3 regions of the Streptomyces castrisilvae genome follow, and region 2 is predicted to be linked to each of the others. Evidence: riboswitches for the same ligand, from Rfam matches in the RefSeq annotation. Region 2 holds a riboswitch; each other region holds the start of a gene.
What was found. Region 2 has a riboswitch for cobalamin ahead of P8A18_RS31840 ((2Fe-2S) ferredoxin domain-containing protein). Riboswitches for the same ligand answer to the same signal wherever they lie in the genome.
Positions count from the first base shown of each region.

Region 1: another riboswitch for cobalamin. It lies ahead of metE (5-methyltetrahydropteroyltriglutamate--homocysteine S-methyltransferase); the one in region 2 lies ahead of P8A18_RS31840 ((2Fe-2S) ferredoxin domain-containing protein).
Region 3: another riboswitch for cobalamin. It lies ahead of P8A18_RS06385 (cobalamin biosynthesis protein); the one in region 2 lies ahead of P8A18_RS31840 ((2Fe-2S) ferredoxin domain-containing protein).

Region 1 is NZ_CP120997.1:435,988-440,299, forward strand. Features, by position in the region: gene P8A18_RS01675 (siderophore-interacting protein) at 1-158, opposite strand, end outside; gene P8A18_RS01680 (phosphopantetheine-binding protein) at 155-394, opposite strand; cobalamin riboswitch at 932-1,147, shown strand; gene metE (5-methyltetrahydropteroyltriglutamate--homocysteine S-methyltransferase) at 1,309-3,627, shown strand; gene P8A18_RS01690 (ECF transporter S component family protein) at 3,673-4,312, opposite strand, start outside.
Region 2 is NZ_CP120997.1:7,353,962-7,358,273, forward strand. Features, by position in the region: gene P8A18_RS31825 (aldo/keto reductase) at 1-63, opposite strand, end outside; gene P8A18_RS31830 (cupin domain-containing protein) at 60-494, opposite strand; gene P8A18_RS31835 (helix-turn-helix domain-containing protein) at 809-1,669, shown strand; cobalamin riboswitch at 1,827-1,947, shown strand; gene P8A18_RS31840 ((2Fe-2S) ferredoxin domain-containing protein) at 2,010-2,402, shown strand; gene P8A18_RS31845 ((2Fe-2S)-binding protein) at 2,450-3,172, shown strand; gene P8A18_RS31850 (ABC transporter ATP-binding protein) at 3,210-4,013, opposite strand; gene P8A18_RS31855 (FecCD family ABC transporter permease) at 4,010-4,312, opposite strand, start outside.
Region 3 is NZ_CP120997.1:1,519,179-1,523,490, reverse strand. Features, by position in the region: gene P8A18_RS06390 (cobyric acid synthase) at 1-801, opposite strand, end outside; gene P8A18_RS06385 (cobalamin biosynthesis protein) at 798-1,811, opposite strand; cobalamin riboswitch at 1,956-2,084, opposite strand; gene P8A18_RS06380 (hypothetical protein) at 2,235-2,468, opposite strand; gene P8A18_RS06375 (inorganic phosphate transporter) at 2,519-3,790, opposite strand; gene P8A18_RS06370 (class II aldolase/adducin family protein) at 3,923-4,312, shown strand, end outside.

The sequences.
Region 1 (4,312 bases), 6.9 Mb from region 2:
CCCAGGGTCACCCGCAGCAGCCCCGTGCCGACCGTGGACGTACGCACGACCTCGGCCTCCCGGATGCCGATCGGGTAGCCGACCTTCTCGGCGTGCAGGCCGGCCCGCACCTCGGCGATCCGCTCCAGGTACCGGTCCCGCTGGTCGGTGCGGCTCACGCTGCCTCACCCGCCAGCAGCGCCTGCCAGTGGCCGAGTTCGGGCAGCTCGAAGAGGTCGGGGAACTCCAGCGTGGTCGCCCCTGCCGCCCGCCAGCGCTCGACCAGGACCATGATGCGCATCGAGTCGAGCCCGAGGTCGACGAGATTCTCCTCGGGTGCGATCTCGGCGGGCTCACAGCCCAGCAGTTCCGCGATGTCGGCCCGGACACGCTCGGGCGACAAGGTCTGGCTCATCGGACGACTCCTTCGGGGGGTGGGCACCGACGGGTGGGTCGGAGCGGTGGTGCGGTGGGTACGGGCCCGGCGGCGGGCAACGCGAACGGCCGGGCGGGGAGAGGGTTTTCGCCGGTGGCGGTGGGCGCGGCCCGTCCCGCCGGGAGCGCGGAGCGGCTCACGGCGGGCGGACGGCGACTTCGGGGCACACGCTTCGGGACCCACAGGGTTCAGAGGCTGCCGGCGTCACGATCAGCCGTGCGGACGGCCTCGACCGCCGGGCCACCGCCCCTCACCTTCCACGCCCACACGAAGTCCCCCCTAAAGCCCAGGCAAGGCTAACCTAACATCGACTTGCGCGGCACAGACACCTCTTCCGCCAACCGGACATCCTTCGCCCGGAGTTCAGGCAGTCGGGCACTGGGAACTTAGGCTACCCTCACTTAACCTAGCGCAGGAGGCCGGGCCGCGTGAAGGGCCACACCCCGGCCCCACCCCTCCCGCGCGGTTTCCGTCCCGGTATGTGAGCCGGGGCGCCACGCACGGTCCGCGACCCCGTAGGCTGGCGGCGCAGCTGGTTCGCCCTGTCCGCCAGACAGGCGCGTCGTAAGAGGGAACCCGGTGGGAATCCGGGACTGCCCCGCAGCGGTGAGTGGGAACGACCGCCGTCATACGCACTGGATCCGTCCGATCCGGGAAGCGACGGCCAGTAGGAATCCGTCCCTGGCGGATGCGCCCGCGAGTCCGAAGACCTGCCCGTTGCCCGCGTACGACCCCTCGTACGCGGAAATCCCGGTGACCTCGTGGGCGGGTCGGCGTGCGTACCTGACGAAGAACCCGCACCGTGTGTGCCAGGGGCCCGTCCGGTTCGTCATCCCTTCGCGTCCGTGTCCCGTCCCGGGATGTTCAGGAGTCATCTCGCGAAGGAGATTTCCGTGACATCCAAGCCCGCAGCCGCGGCAGCGCAGGCCACCGTGTACGGCTACCCCCGGCAGGGCCCGGACCGGGAGCTGAAGAAGGCGATCGAGGGTTACTGGAAGGGCCGGGTCACCGCCGACGCCCTCCGGGAGACGGCGGCAGAGCTGCGCCGGTCCAACTGGCGGCAGCTGGCCGGCGCCGGCGTCCACGAGGTGCCGACCGGTGACTTCTCGTACTACGACCACGTCCTGGACACCAGCGTCATGGTCGGGGCCGTCCCGGACCGGCACCGCGAGGCCGTCGCGTCCGACGCGCTCGACGGGTACTTCGCCATGGCGCGCGGGACCCAGGACGTGGCCCCGCTGGAGATGACCAAGTGGTTCGACACGAACTACCACTACCTGGTCCCCGAGCTCGGCCCCGACACCGTCTTCAGCGCCGACTCCACCAAGCAGGTCACCGAGCTGACCGAGGCCCTCGCGCTCGGGCACACCGCCCGGCCCGTGCTCGTCGGTCCCGTCACCTATCTCCTGCTGGCCAAGCCCGCCCCCGGGGTGGCCGCCGGCTTCGAACCGCTCACCCTGCTCGACCGGCTGCTCCCGGTGTACGCGGAGGTGCTCGCCGACCTGCGCGCCGCCGGAGCGCGGTGGGTGCAGCTGGACGAGCCCGCCCTCGTCCAGGACCGCACCCCGGCCGAGCTGAACGCCGCCGCCCGCGCCTACCGCGGCCTCGGCGCCCTCACCGACCGGCCCCAGCTGCTCGTCGCCTCCTACTTCGACCGGCTCGGCGAGGCGCTCCCGGTCCTGGCGAAGGCCCCCGTCGAGGGTCTGGCGCTCGACTTCACCGGCGCCGCCGCGGCCAACCTGGAGGACCTCGCAGCCGTCGGCGGGCTCCCCGGCAAGCGGCTCGTCGCGGGCGTCGTCAACGGCCGCAACATCTGGATCAACGACTACGAGAAGTCCCTCGCGACCCTCGCCACGCTCCTCGGTCTCGCCGGCCGGGTCGACGTCGCCGCGTCCTGCTCCCTGCTGCACGTCCCGCTGGACACCGCGCCGGAGAAGGACATCGACCCGGAGATCCTCCGCTGGCTCGCCTTCGCCCGGCAGAAGACCGACGAGGTGGTGACCCTGGCGAAGGGGCTGGCCCTGGGCACCGAGGCGGTGGCCTCCGAGATCGCCGCCAATCGCGCCGCCCACGCCTCCCGCGCCGGCTCCCCCCTCACCCGGGACCCGGCGGTGCGGGCCAGGGCCGCCGCCGTCACCGAGGCGGACGGCCGCCGCTCCCAGCCGTACGGCGAACGCGCCGCCGCCCAGCGCGCCCACCTCGGGCTGCCGCTGCTGCCGACGACGACCATCGGCTCCTTCCCGCAGACCGGCGAACTGCGCACCGCCCGTGCCGACCTGCGCGCCGGACGCATCGGCACCGCCGGTTACGAGGAACGCATCCGGGCCGAGATCGGCGAGGTCATCGCCTTCCAGGAGAAGACCGGCATCGACGTCCTGGTGCACGGCGAGCCCGAACGCAACGACATGGTGCAGTACTTCGCCGAGCAGCTGACCGGCTACCTGGCCACCCAGCACGGCTGGGTCCAGTCCTACGGCACCCGCTACGTCCGCCCGCCCGTCCTCGCGGGCGACATCTCGCGCCCCGCGCCCATGACGGTGCGCTGGACCTTCTACGCCCAGTCGCTCACCGACCGCCCGGTCAAGGGCATGCTCACCGGCCCGGTCACCATGCTCGCCTGGTCCTTCGTCCGCGACGACCAGCCGCTCGGCGACACCGCCCGCCAGGTCGCCCTCGCCCTGCGCGACGAGGTCAACGACCTGGAGGCGGGCGGCACCTCGGTCATCCAGGTGGACGAGCCCGCCCTGCGCGAGACCCTGCCGCTGCGGGCCGCCGGCCGCGCGGACTATCTGGCCTGGGCCACCGAGTCGTTCCGCCTCACCACGAGCGGGGTGAGGCCGGACACCCAGATCCACACCCACATGTGCTACGCCGAATTCGGCGACATCGTTCAGGCCATCGACGACCTCGACGCCGACGTCATCAGCCTGGAGGCCGCCCGCTCCCACATGCAGGTCGCCCACGAACTCGCCGCACACGGCTACCCGCGCGAGGCGGGGCCCGGCGTCTACGACATCCACTCCCCGCGCGTGCCGAGCGCCGAGGAGGCCGCACAGCTCCTGCGTACCGGCCTGAAGGCCATCCCCGCCGAGCGGCTGTGGGTCAATCCCGACTGCGGCCTGAAGACCCGCGCCTGGCCCGAGACCCGTGCGTCGCTGGAGAACCTGGTGGCGGCGGCCCGTACCGTCCGCGGCGAACTGGCCGCCTCCTGACGCCCGGTTGAGCGGACGGCCGGGGCACCTGGGTACGAGCCCGGCTCAGGTGTCCCGGCCGTCGGCGGAGCCGGGACCGGCGGGGGTGAAGCGGACCGGGGCCCGGAAGCGGGCCCGGCGGGCGGCGCGCCGGAAGGTGGTGAGCACGGCCGGGCCCGCCAGCATGACGCAGACGAAGTTGGTGACGGCCCGCCCGGTGTCCCAGCCCAGCGAGGTGGCGAGGTCGAACGCGAGGTAGCGGTGCCACTGCTCAGTGAACGGCAGTCCGGGCAGGTACGCGATGGAGCTGTCCGGGTCGAGGGAGAACGGCCAGAAGGACAGGTTGAGCAGGAAGCCGAAGAGGTAGCCGGAGAGCGATCCGTACCCGGCGAGCAGCAGCACCTCGCGGCGGCCGGTGGCGCGGGGCAGGAATCCGGCGAGCATGCCCACGAAGGCGCAGCCGAACATCTGGTAGGGCATCCACGGTCCGACACCGCCCGTGATCAGCGCGGAGGTGAACAGCGAGGTGCAGCCGAGGGTGAAGCCGAAGCCGGGGCCGTAGACGCGCCCGGCGAGGACCAGGACGAAGAAGACCGTTTCGATTCCGGCCGTCCCGGCGCCGAGGGGGCGCAGGGCGGCGTTGACGGCGGACAGGACGCCGAGCATGGCCAGCACCTTGGAGCTGATCCCGCCCTCGGCGATCTCG
Region 2 (4,312 bases):
CAGGCCGAGCTTCGGGATCTCGACACCATTGGACAGGGTGTAGGTCTCGGTCAGGATGCTCATGCGTTCTCTCCGCTCTTCGGCAGTCGGCCGTACACCTCGTCGGTGACGGGCTCCAGCCACTCGTTGCTGACGTCTTCTCCCGGCGTGATGAAGGCGACGTGGGAGAACCACGAGTCGGCCTTCGCGCCGTGCCAGTGTTTGGTGCCCGCCGGGACGCGGATCGCGGTGCCCGGCTCCATGCCGACCGCGTCCTGCCCTTCGGCCTGGTACCAGCCGCTGCCGGCCGTGCACAGCAGGACCTGATCACCGCCGCCGCCCGTGCCGTGGTGGATGTGCCAGTTGTTGCGGCAGCCCGGCTCGAACGACACGTTGCTGACCGGTACGCTTCCGCCGGCCAGGGGAGCCAGGTAGCTCTGCCCGATGAAGTTCTCGGCGTAGGCGTCGTTGGTCTCTCCGAGCGGAAAGATCTGCTCGAATCCGTGGTCGGTCATATCGGCTGCCTCCGTGACCCTGATGGTGTTGTGCCTGCTCCGGAACGCCTCGGCGGGCTGGATCCGGCGTCCACGGCGTTCGGCCGTCCGGCGTAGGAGGCCAGGCGGGTGATGGCCTCGCTCAGCCCGTCCTCGCTCAGCTCGTCCTCGGGCAGCCCGTTGTCCTTCGCCTTCGGTGACGCGCTGTCGTGCCGAATTCCACGCTGCCACGCCTGCCGGCGCGCGTGCAGAGGAGAATGTCTTCCCGGGAGAAGGGCATCCTGGGAAGAATTTCTCCCCCTCACAGCTGGTGCGTTCACTGCCAGACTGGAGGCATGAGCCCATCACCGCATCTGAACGAGCTGGGGGAGTTCCTCAAGGCACGCCGATCCGAGCTGACCCCCCGCGCCGTGGGCCTGCCCGACAAGGCCGGAAAGCGCCGGGTGGCGGGTCTGCGCCGTGAAGAGGTCGCACAGCTGGCGGCGATCTCCACGGACTACTACACCCGACTCGAACAGGGGCGTCTGCCTGCCTCTGCCCCCGTACTCGAAGCTGTTGCACAGGCCCTCGGCCTGGATGAAGACCAGCGCCGCTACCTCTTCGGGCTCGCGGGCAAGGAAGCGGACAAGCCGCGCCGCCGCGCCCGCCAAAGGGTCCAGCCGCAGTTGCGCCGGGTGCTGGAAGACCTCGCGGCCACCCCGGCCGTCGTCATGGGCCGCCGCATGGACATTCTCGCCTGGAACTCCCTCGCCGCCGCCATGGTGACCGATTTCGCAGCCGTTCCGGAAAAGCACCGGAACTACGTCCGCGTCCTTTTCACCGATCCGGCCATGCGAACGCTCTACGCCGACTGGAAAAGCGTGGCACGCATGGCGGTTGCACAACTGCGCATGGAAGCAGCGAAATACCCGGACGACCCGAGACTGACCGCCCTGGTCGGCGAACTGTGTGTCCAGGACGGAGACTTCCGCAGGTGGTGGGCCGCCCACCACGTCGCCACCCTCGGCGTCGGAACCAAGGTCCTCGACCATCCCGTCGCCGGGCGGCTGTCACTGGACTGGGACACCCTCACCGCCGGCACCGACCCCGACCAGCAGCTCGTCCTGTGGACCGCCGAGGCCGGATCACCCACCTATGACCGGCTGCGCATCCTCGCCTCGTGGGCCGCCGACCACGCGATCTCGTCGGCCTCCTGAACCGGCTCGCCGGGCGTGGCCCGGATCACCCATGCCGGGCCGGAGCGCATCCGCAGCCGGAAACGACGACTGGGCGGGCGAGCGCTGTTCCGCCGGCGACGTCCCTCCGGTGAGGGACGGGTGGCATCATGGCTGGTGACTTGGGCGGCAGCGCTCCGAGGAAACCGGTGTGAATCCGGTGCGGTACCGCCACTGTGATCGGCGAGCGGATCCCGACGTGCCACTGCCCCGCGCGGGCGGGGCACCGGGGCGCGCGCTTGCCCGAGAGCCAGAGACTCACGCTGTCGCCCCCTCGACGTACCCCCGGGGCGGAACTCCCCGGCGAGAGGGAGGACGCGGCATGCTTGAACAGCCCGCCGACGAGAACGTACCGACAGCGGACCGGGCGGTCCCGTGCCGGGTGGTGGTGTGCCGCGACTGCTGCTGCGGGACCGTGAAGGTCGACGCCGATCACGCGGCGCAGACCGCGCGGTTGCGGGAGATCGCCCCGGTGCGGATCTCCGAGTGCCTGGACGTGTGCGATCAGGCCAACGTCGTCGTCGTGCAGCCCTCGGCGGCCGCACGGGCGGCAGGCGCCCGCCCGGTCTGGCTCGGGCTGGTCAATGACCCGGCAGCGACGGAGGACATAGTGGAATGGGTGCGGGCCGGCGGGCCGGGTGTCGCGGCCCGCCCCGAGATCCTGGACCTCTATGTGATCGCCGCGCCCCGCCGCGTCGGGACAGCGGCCTCATGAACGGCGGCCGGGGCACGGCGGACGACGTACCGGCGGACGACGTACCGATGGACGACGTACCGATGGACGACGTACCGGCATACGACGTACCGGCGGACGAGGTCGTCGAGGCGCTGCGGGACGTCGCGCGGCTGGGAGGCTTCTTCGCCCTCGACACGGTCCGGGGGCTCGCGTCCGGCTCCGGCTCCGGCTCCGGTGAGGAGCGTCTCACGCGGGAGGGTTTCGCGGCGCGGGCCAGGACCGTCAACGAACGCTACGGCACTGCCGAAACCCGTATCGGCGTCTCCATCGCCCACCTCGGACTCGCGGCACGCCTGTGGTCGCCGGTCCTCGCCTGCGCCCTGGTCCACGGGATCGTGCCGGTGATGACCACCGTGGAATGGGCCGGCGACGGCTCAGCCCTTCGGCTGGCCGGGCCGCGGGGCAGCCGCGTCCCCCCGTCCGGGTCGTCACCGGCGGACGCCGTGGCCACGCAGACCGACGGCGTCCTTCAGCGCGTCGAGAGCCACCTGCCCGTCAAGATGGCGCCGCGGCTGCTCGCGGGGAACTCCGCTTCCGCGCTGGCCGGTTCGGCGGCGCAGCTGCTGAGATCCCGGCCCGGCCTGCGGGCGCCGCTCACCGAGCTGACACGGGAACTCCTGGAGACCGGACGGCTGCGCGGGACCGGCCGGATCACCGGCCCCGAGCTGACCTTCCGCCGCCGCAGCTGCTGCCTCTACTACCGGGCGCCGAACGGCTCGAAGTGCGGGGACTGCTGCCTGGTCCGGTGACCGGGTCCGGTCGCGAGATCAGGCACCGGACCGGAGGTCACCTCTCCGCGCCGGGCAACGGCGGCCCGTCCGCCGGCAGGAACGTCACCTGGGGGCGGCCCGTGCGGGGATGCACCGCGACCTCGGCCGTCACCTCGTAGACCTCCGCGAGCAGGCGCGGAGTGAGCACCTCGTGCGGCGGTCCGGACGCGACGACACCGCCGTCGCGCAGAACGTACAGGCGATCGCAGTAGTACGCGGCCAGGTTGAGGTCGTGCAGGGCGACGAGAACCGTCGCGGGCAGTCGGCGCAGCGCGGACAGGATCTCCAACTGATGCCGGATGTCCAGGTGGTTGGTCGGTTCGTCCAGGACGAGCAGTGACGGCTCCTGGGCCAGGGCACGGGCGATCAGCACCCGCTGCCGCTCGCCGCCGGAGAGATGGTCGAAGGGGCGGTCGGCCAGGGTGACGGCGTCGACCGAGGCGAGCGCCGTCTCGATCGTGGCGGCGTCCTCGGCCGTGTCGCCCGACAGGAGCCGTTTGTGCGGGGTCCGGCCCATCGCGACGACTTCCCGCACACTCAGATCGAGGCCGGACGGGGTGTCCTGCACCACCGCGGCCAGTGTGCGCGCGAGCCGGCGTGGGGGCAGGGTCCAGGCGTCGGCGCCGTCGACGCGGACCGTTCCGGCTTCCGGGCGCAGGACGCGGTAGACGGCGCGCAGCAGGCTCGACTTGCCACTGCCGTTCGGGCCGACGAGGCCGATGGTCTCGCCGGGACGGGCCGTGAGCGTGACGTCGTGGACCAGTCGCCGGGCGCAGGCCGTGAGTGTGACGCCCTCGACGCGCAGTTCGGCCGCTGTCATGCCGCGCCTCCCGCCTTCTTGCGCGCGTCGCGCCGCATCAGCCACAGGAAGAACGGCCCTCCGCACAGGGCGGTGAGCACGCCGACCGGGATCTCCTGCGGTGCCGCAACGGTTCGCGCCGCGATGTCGGCCAGGACCAGGAACGACGCACCCCCCAGCGCGGCGGCGGGCAGCACACGCCGGTGGTCGCCGCCGACGAGCAGCCGCACGACGTGCGGCAGCATCAGACCGACGAAACCGATCGGTCCGGCGGCGGCGACCAGCACACCGGTGACCAGCGAGACGAGCACGAACATCCG
Region 3 (4,312 bases), 5.8 Mb from region 2:
CGCGCACACGGCGACGCGCAGGATGTCCTCGCCGTGCGGCGGGGCGACGGCCGACTCGCGCACGGTGCCGCGCAGCGACACACGGAGGCCGTCCTCCTCGTCGATGCCGAGGCCGTGCGCGAAGGGCAGCACCCCGTAGGTGGGGCGGCCCGTCAGATCGCGCAGCATGTCGAGGCCCGGTTCGAGCAGCGAGACGTCGCCGCGGAACTTGTTGACCAGATAGCCCGCGATCAGCTCCTGGTCCTCGGGCGCCAGCAGCGCGGTCGTCCCGAAGAACGAGGCGAAGACCCCGCCGCGGTCGATGTCCCCGACGACCACCACCGGGAAGCGCGCCGCCCGTGCGATGCCCATGTTCACGATGTCCGTGCGCCGCAGGTTGATCTCGGCCGGACTGCCCGCCCCCTCGCAGATCACCGCGTCGTACGTGCCCCGGAGCTGCTCCAGGCAGTCGACGACGGTGGACAGGAGCTTCTCCTGCCGGCCGCCGTGGTAGCCGCGGGCGCTCATCTCACCGACGGGCCGTCCCATCAGGACGACCTGGCTGGAGCGGTCGCCGCCGGGCTTGAGGAGGACCGGGTTCATCAGGGCGGTCGGCTCCACCCGGGCGGCCTGGGCCTGCATCGCCTGGGCGCGCCCGATCTCGGCGCCCTCGCGGGTGACGAAGGAGTTCAGCGACATGTTCTGCGCCTTGAACGGGGCGACCTTCACCCCCCGGCGCACCAGCCAGCGGCAGATCCCGGCGGTGACGACGCTCTTGCCCGCGTCCGACGTGGTTCCGGCGACCAGCAGTCCACCGCTCATCCCGTTCTCCGTCCAGAGGTCCGTCCGGGCGCGTGGGGGCCTGGGCCCCGCCCCGCTCCCGAGATCCGTCGCGCGGCCGCCCCCGCGCCCAGCCGGGCCGCCACGCTGACCCCGAGGGCCAGCACGCCCACCCGGCGCGAGAGGCGCACGGCGCGTTCGATGTCGCCGGTCTCCACCGCGCGGCCGGAACCGCCGTTGAGCACCGGCCGGTGTTCGATCCGCCCGCCGTAGGCGAGGGTGCCGCCGAGCCGTACGCCGAGCGCGCCGGCGAACGAGGCCTCCACCGGCCCCGCGTTGGGGCTGGGGTGCTGGGCCGCGTCCGCCCGCCAGGCGCGTACCGCTTCTCGCGGCCGGCCCCCGGCGGCCACGGCGAGCAGGGCCGTCAGCCGGGCGCCCGGCCAGCCCGCGAGGTCGTCCAGCCGGGCCGATGCCCAGCCGTAACGCCGGTAGCGGGGCGACTTGTGGCCGACCATCGCGTCCAGCGTGTTGGCGGCGCGGAAGCCGACGAGCCCGGGGACGCCGCCCAGGGCGCCCCACACCAGGGCGCCGACCACGGCGTCGGAGGTGTTCTCGGCGACGGACTCCACGACGGCGCGGGCGATCTGCGGGGCGTCCAGGGACTGCGGGTCGCGCCCGCACAGATGCGGCAGCCGCTCCCGGGCCAGCTCGACATCGCCCGCCGCGAGGGCCGCGCCGATGGACCGCGCCTCGCGCCCCAGAGACGTACCGCCGACGACGGACCAGGTGGCGGCGGCGGTCAGGGCTACGGACGCGGCGGGGTGGCGGCGCAGGGCGCGGGCGGCCAGCGCGGCGCTCCCGGCGGCGCCTCCGGCGCAGAGCAGGGTGTGCAGTGCGCCCCAGCCCCGGTGGTCGCGCCAGAGCCGGTGTTCGACGCCTGCCGCGGCCCGCCCGAAGGCGGCGACCGGGTGCCCCCTGCGGGGGTCACCGAGCAGCAGATCGCCGATCAGACCGGCCGTGGCGCCGTACGCGTAGATGCGATCGGCACGCACGGTTCAGCCGGCCGTCACGCCTCGGAGGACCTTCGTACGGGCAGCCGCCCGCGGGGGCGGCGGGGGAACGGTCGCACGGCAGCCGGGCATGGCGATATGTCCTCACTCAGGGTCCGCGCCCTGGTTCGACGTGACGGCGGCGAGAGTCTCCTGGCTTCCGGATCGGCGGTTTCCCCGGTCTTCCAGTCCGCCTCGGCGGGCCGTGACGTGCGGTGGTGGGGACCGCTCCCCGGTGACAGTGGCGGGACCGCGCCGGATTCGCACCGGCTTCCTCTGCTGTCGCCGTAATGGCTCCGGCAGTCCACCACGCCCCGCGAACGCCCGTCAACTTGCTGTTGACCTGCGACGGCGCAGTGTGCGCAGACGCACATCGGGCCGGAAGCGCACGAGGTGCGTCCGGCCCGATGCGAGGGGGAGGAGGTGTCAGGCGACGATCAGATAGATGCCGTACGCGACCGCCGCCGCGCACAGCCCGAAGCAGACGTACGCGCCGGCGCGGGCCAGCAGGAGCGAGGTGCCCGCCCGGCCGCCCCGCGTGGCAGGCTCGGGCTGCTTGGAGAGGCCGACGATGCCGAGGGTGAAGAGGCCCACCAGAGCGACGGTGGTGACGAGGGAGACGCCGAAGACGGTTCCCAGGGCTGCCCAGTCGATGTTCATGCGGAGTGTCCTTACCGAGTACCGGAGTACCGGGATGAGTGCCGGGTCGCTCAGACCGTGGCGGGCCGGGGAGGATCGGCGACGGGTGCCGCGGGGGCCGGGATGGTGGCGGTGAGGTCGTGGGCCTGGGCGGCGATGGTGGGCGGCGGGCTGACGGCCGCGATGGCGGTGGTGACGACGCCCGCGGGTTCGGCCGCGATCCCGTCCCCGGAGCCGGGCGCGACATCGCCGTGGCCGACGGGCTTACGGCGGGAGAGCACCCAGATCGTGCCGGAGCCGGCGACCAGCAGGGCCGCGACGACCACGACGCCCCAGGTGCCCTGCTTCGTGAGGAACTCCGCGCCCGCGCCGACCAGTCCCGCGGCCGGCAGGGTCAGTCCCCAGGCGATGAACATCCGGGTGGCGGTGGACCAGCGGACCACGCCTCCCTTGCGGCCGAGGCCCGCGCCCATCACGGCGCCGGAGCAGGACTGGGTGGTGGAGAGGGAGAAGCCGAGGTGCGAGGAGGCCAGGATGACGGTGGCCGCGCCGGTCTGGGCGGCGAAGCCCTGCGGCGGCTTCAGCTCGGTCAGGCCGCTGCCCATGGTGCGGATGATGCGCCAGCCGCCCAGGTAGGTGCCCATCGCGATGGCCAGGCCGGCGCTGACGATGACCCAGACCGGTGGGTTGGAGCCGGGGGAGAGGACGCCGCCGGTGACGAGGGCCAGGGTGATGATGCCCATCGTCTTCTGCGCGTCGTTGGTGCCGTGGGCGAGCGAGACGAGCCCGGCCGACGCGATCTGGCCGGCCCGGTAGCCCTTGGCGGTCGCCTTCTCCTGGGCGTCGTTCCGGATCTTCCCGCCGATCCGGTACGTCAGCCGGGTGGCCAGCAGCGCGGCCAGACCGGCCACGATCGGGGCGGCGACGGCGGGCAGCAGCACCTTGGTGACGACGGTGCCGCCGTTGACCGACGACCAGCCGGCGGACATCACCGCGGCGCCGATGAGGCCGCCGAACAGTGCGTGGGAGGAGCTGGACGGGAGCCCGACCAGCCAGGTCAGAAGATTCCACAGGATGGCGCCGACGAGCGCCGCGAAGATGACCTCGGTTCTGAGGCCGTTCTCATTGACGATCCCGCCGGAGATCGTCTTGGCGACCTCCACGGACAGGAACGCGCCGACCAGATTGAGAACGGCGGACATCGCGACCGCCGTCTTGGGTTTGAGTGCGCCGGTCGAGATGGTGGTGGCCATCGCGTTGGCGGTGTCGTGGAAACCGTTCGTGAAATCGAACACTAGAGCTGTCACGATCACTATCGCGAGCAGCAGCGTGATGTGTTCCATTTACCCAGGCAATCGTTCGACGTCATTGGCACGTGGAACGTAGGCAACTTGAGTGAACGGAAGATGAACTGAGCAGGGCGTTGCGGTGACCCCATCCGGAGCGGGCCGCTCATCCATCGAAAGGATCTTCGTATGAGTGACCGGGACGCGATCGCACAGGCATGGGAAGCGGTCGTCGCCACGGCCCGCAGAACGGCGGCCGAAGGGCTGGTCGTCGGGACCTCCGGAAACGTCTCCGCGCGGGTCGGCGACACCGTGCTCGTCACCCCCAGCGGAGTGCCCTACGAACGGCTCCGCCCCGAGGACGCGGTCGGCGTCGATCCGGAAGGCAACCAGATACTCGGCGAGCTGGCCCCCACCAGCGAACTCCCCCTCCACCTCGCCGTCTACCGGAACACCGGGGCGACCGCCGTCGTGCACACCCACGCGGTGCACGCCACCGCCGTCTCCACGCTCGTCACCGAGGTCCCCACCGTCCACTACGCCGCGGCCGTCCTCGGCGGCACCGTCCGGGTCGCGCCC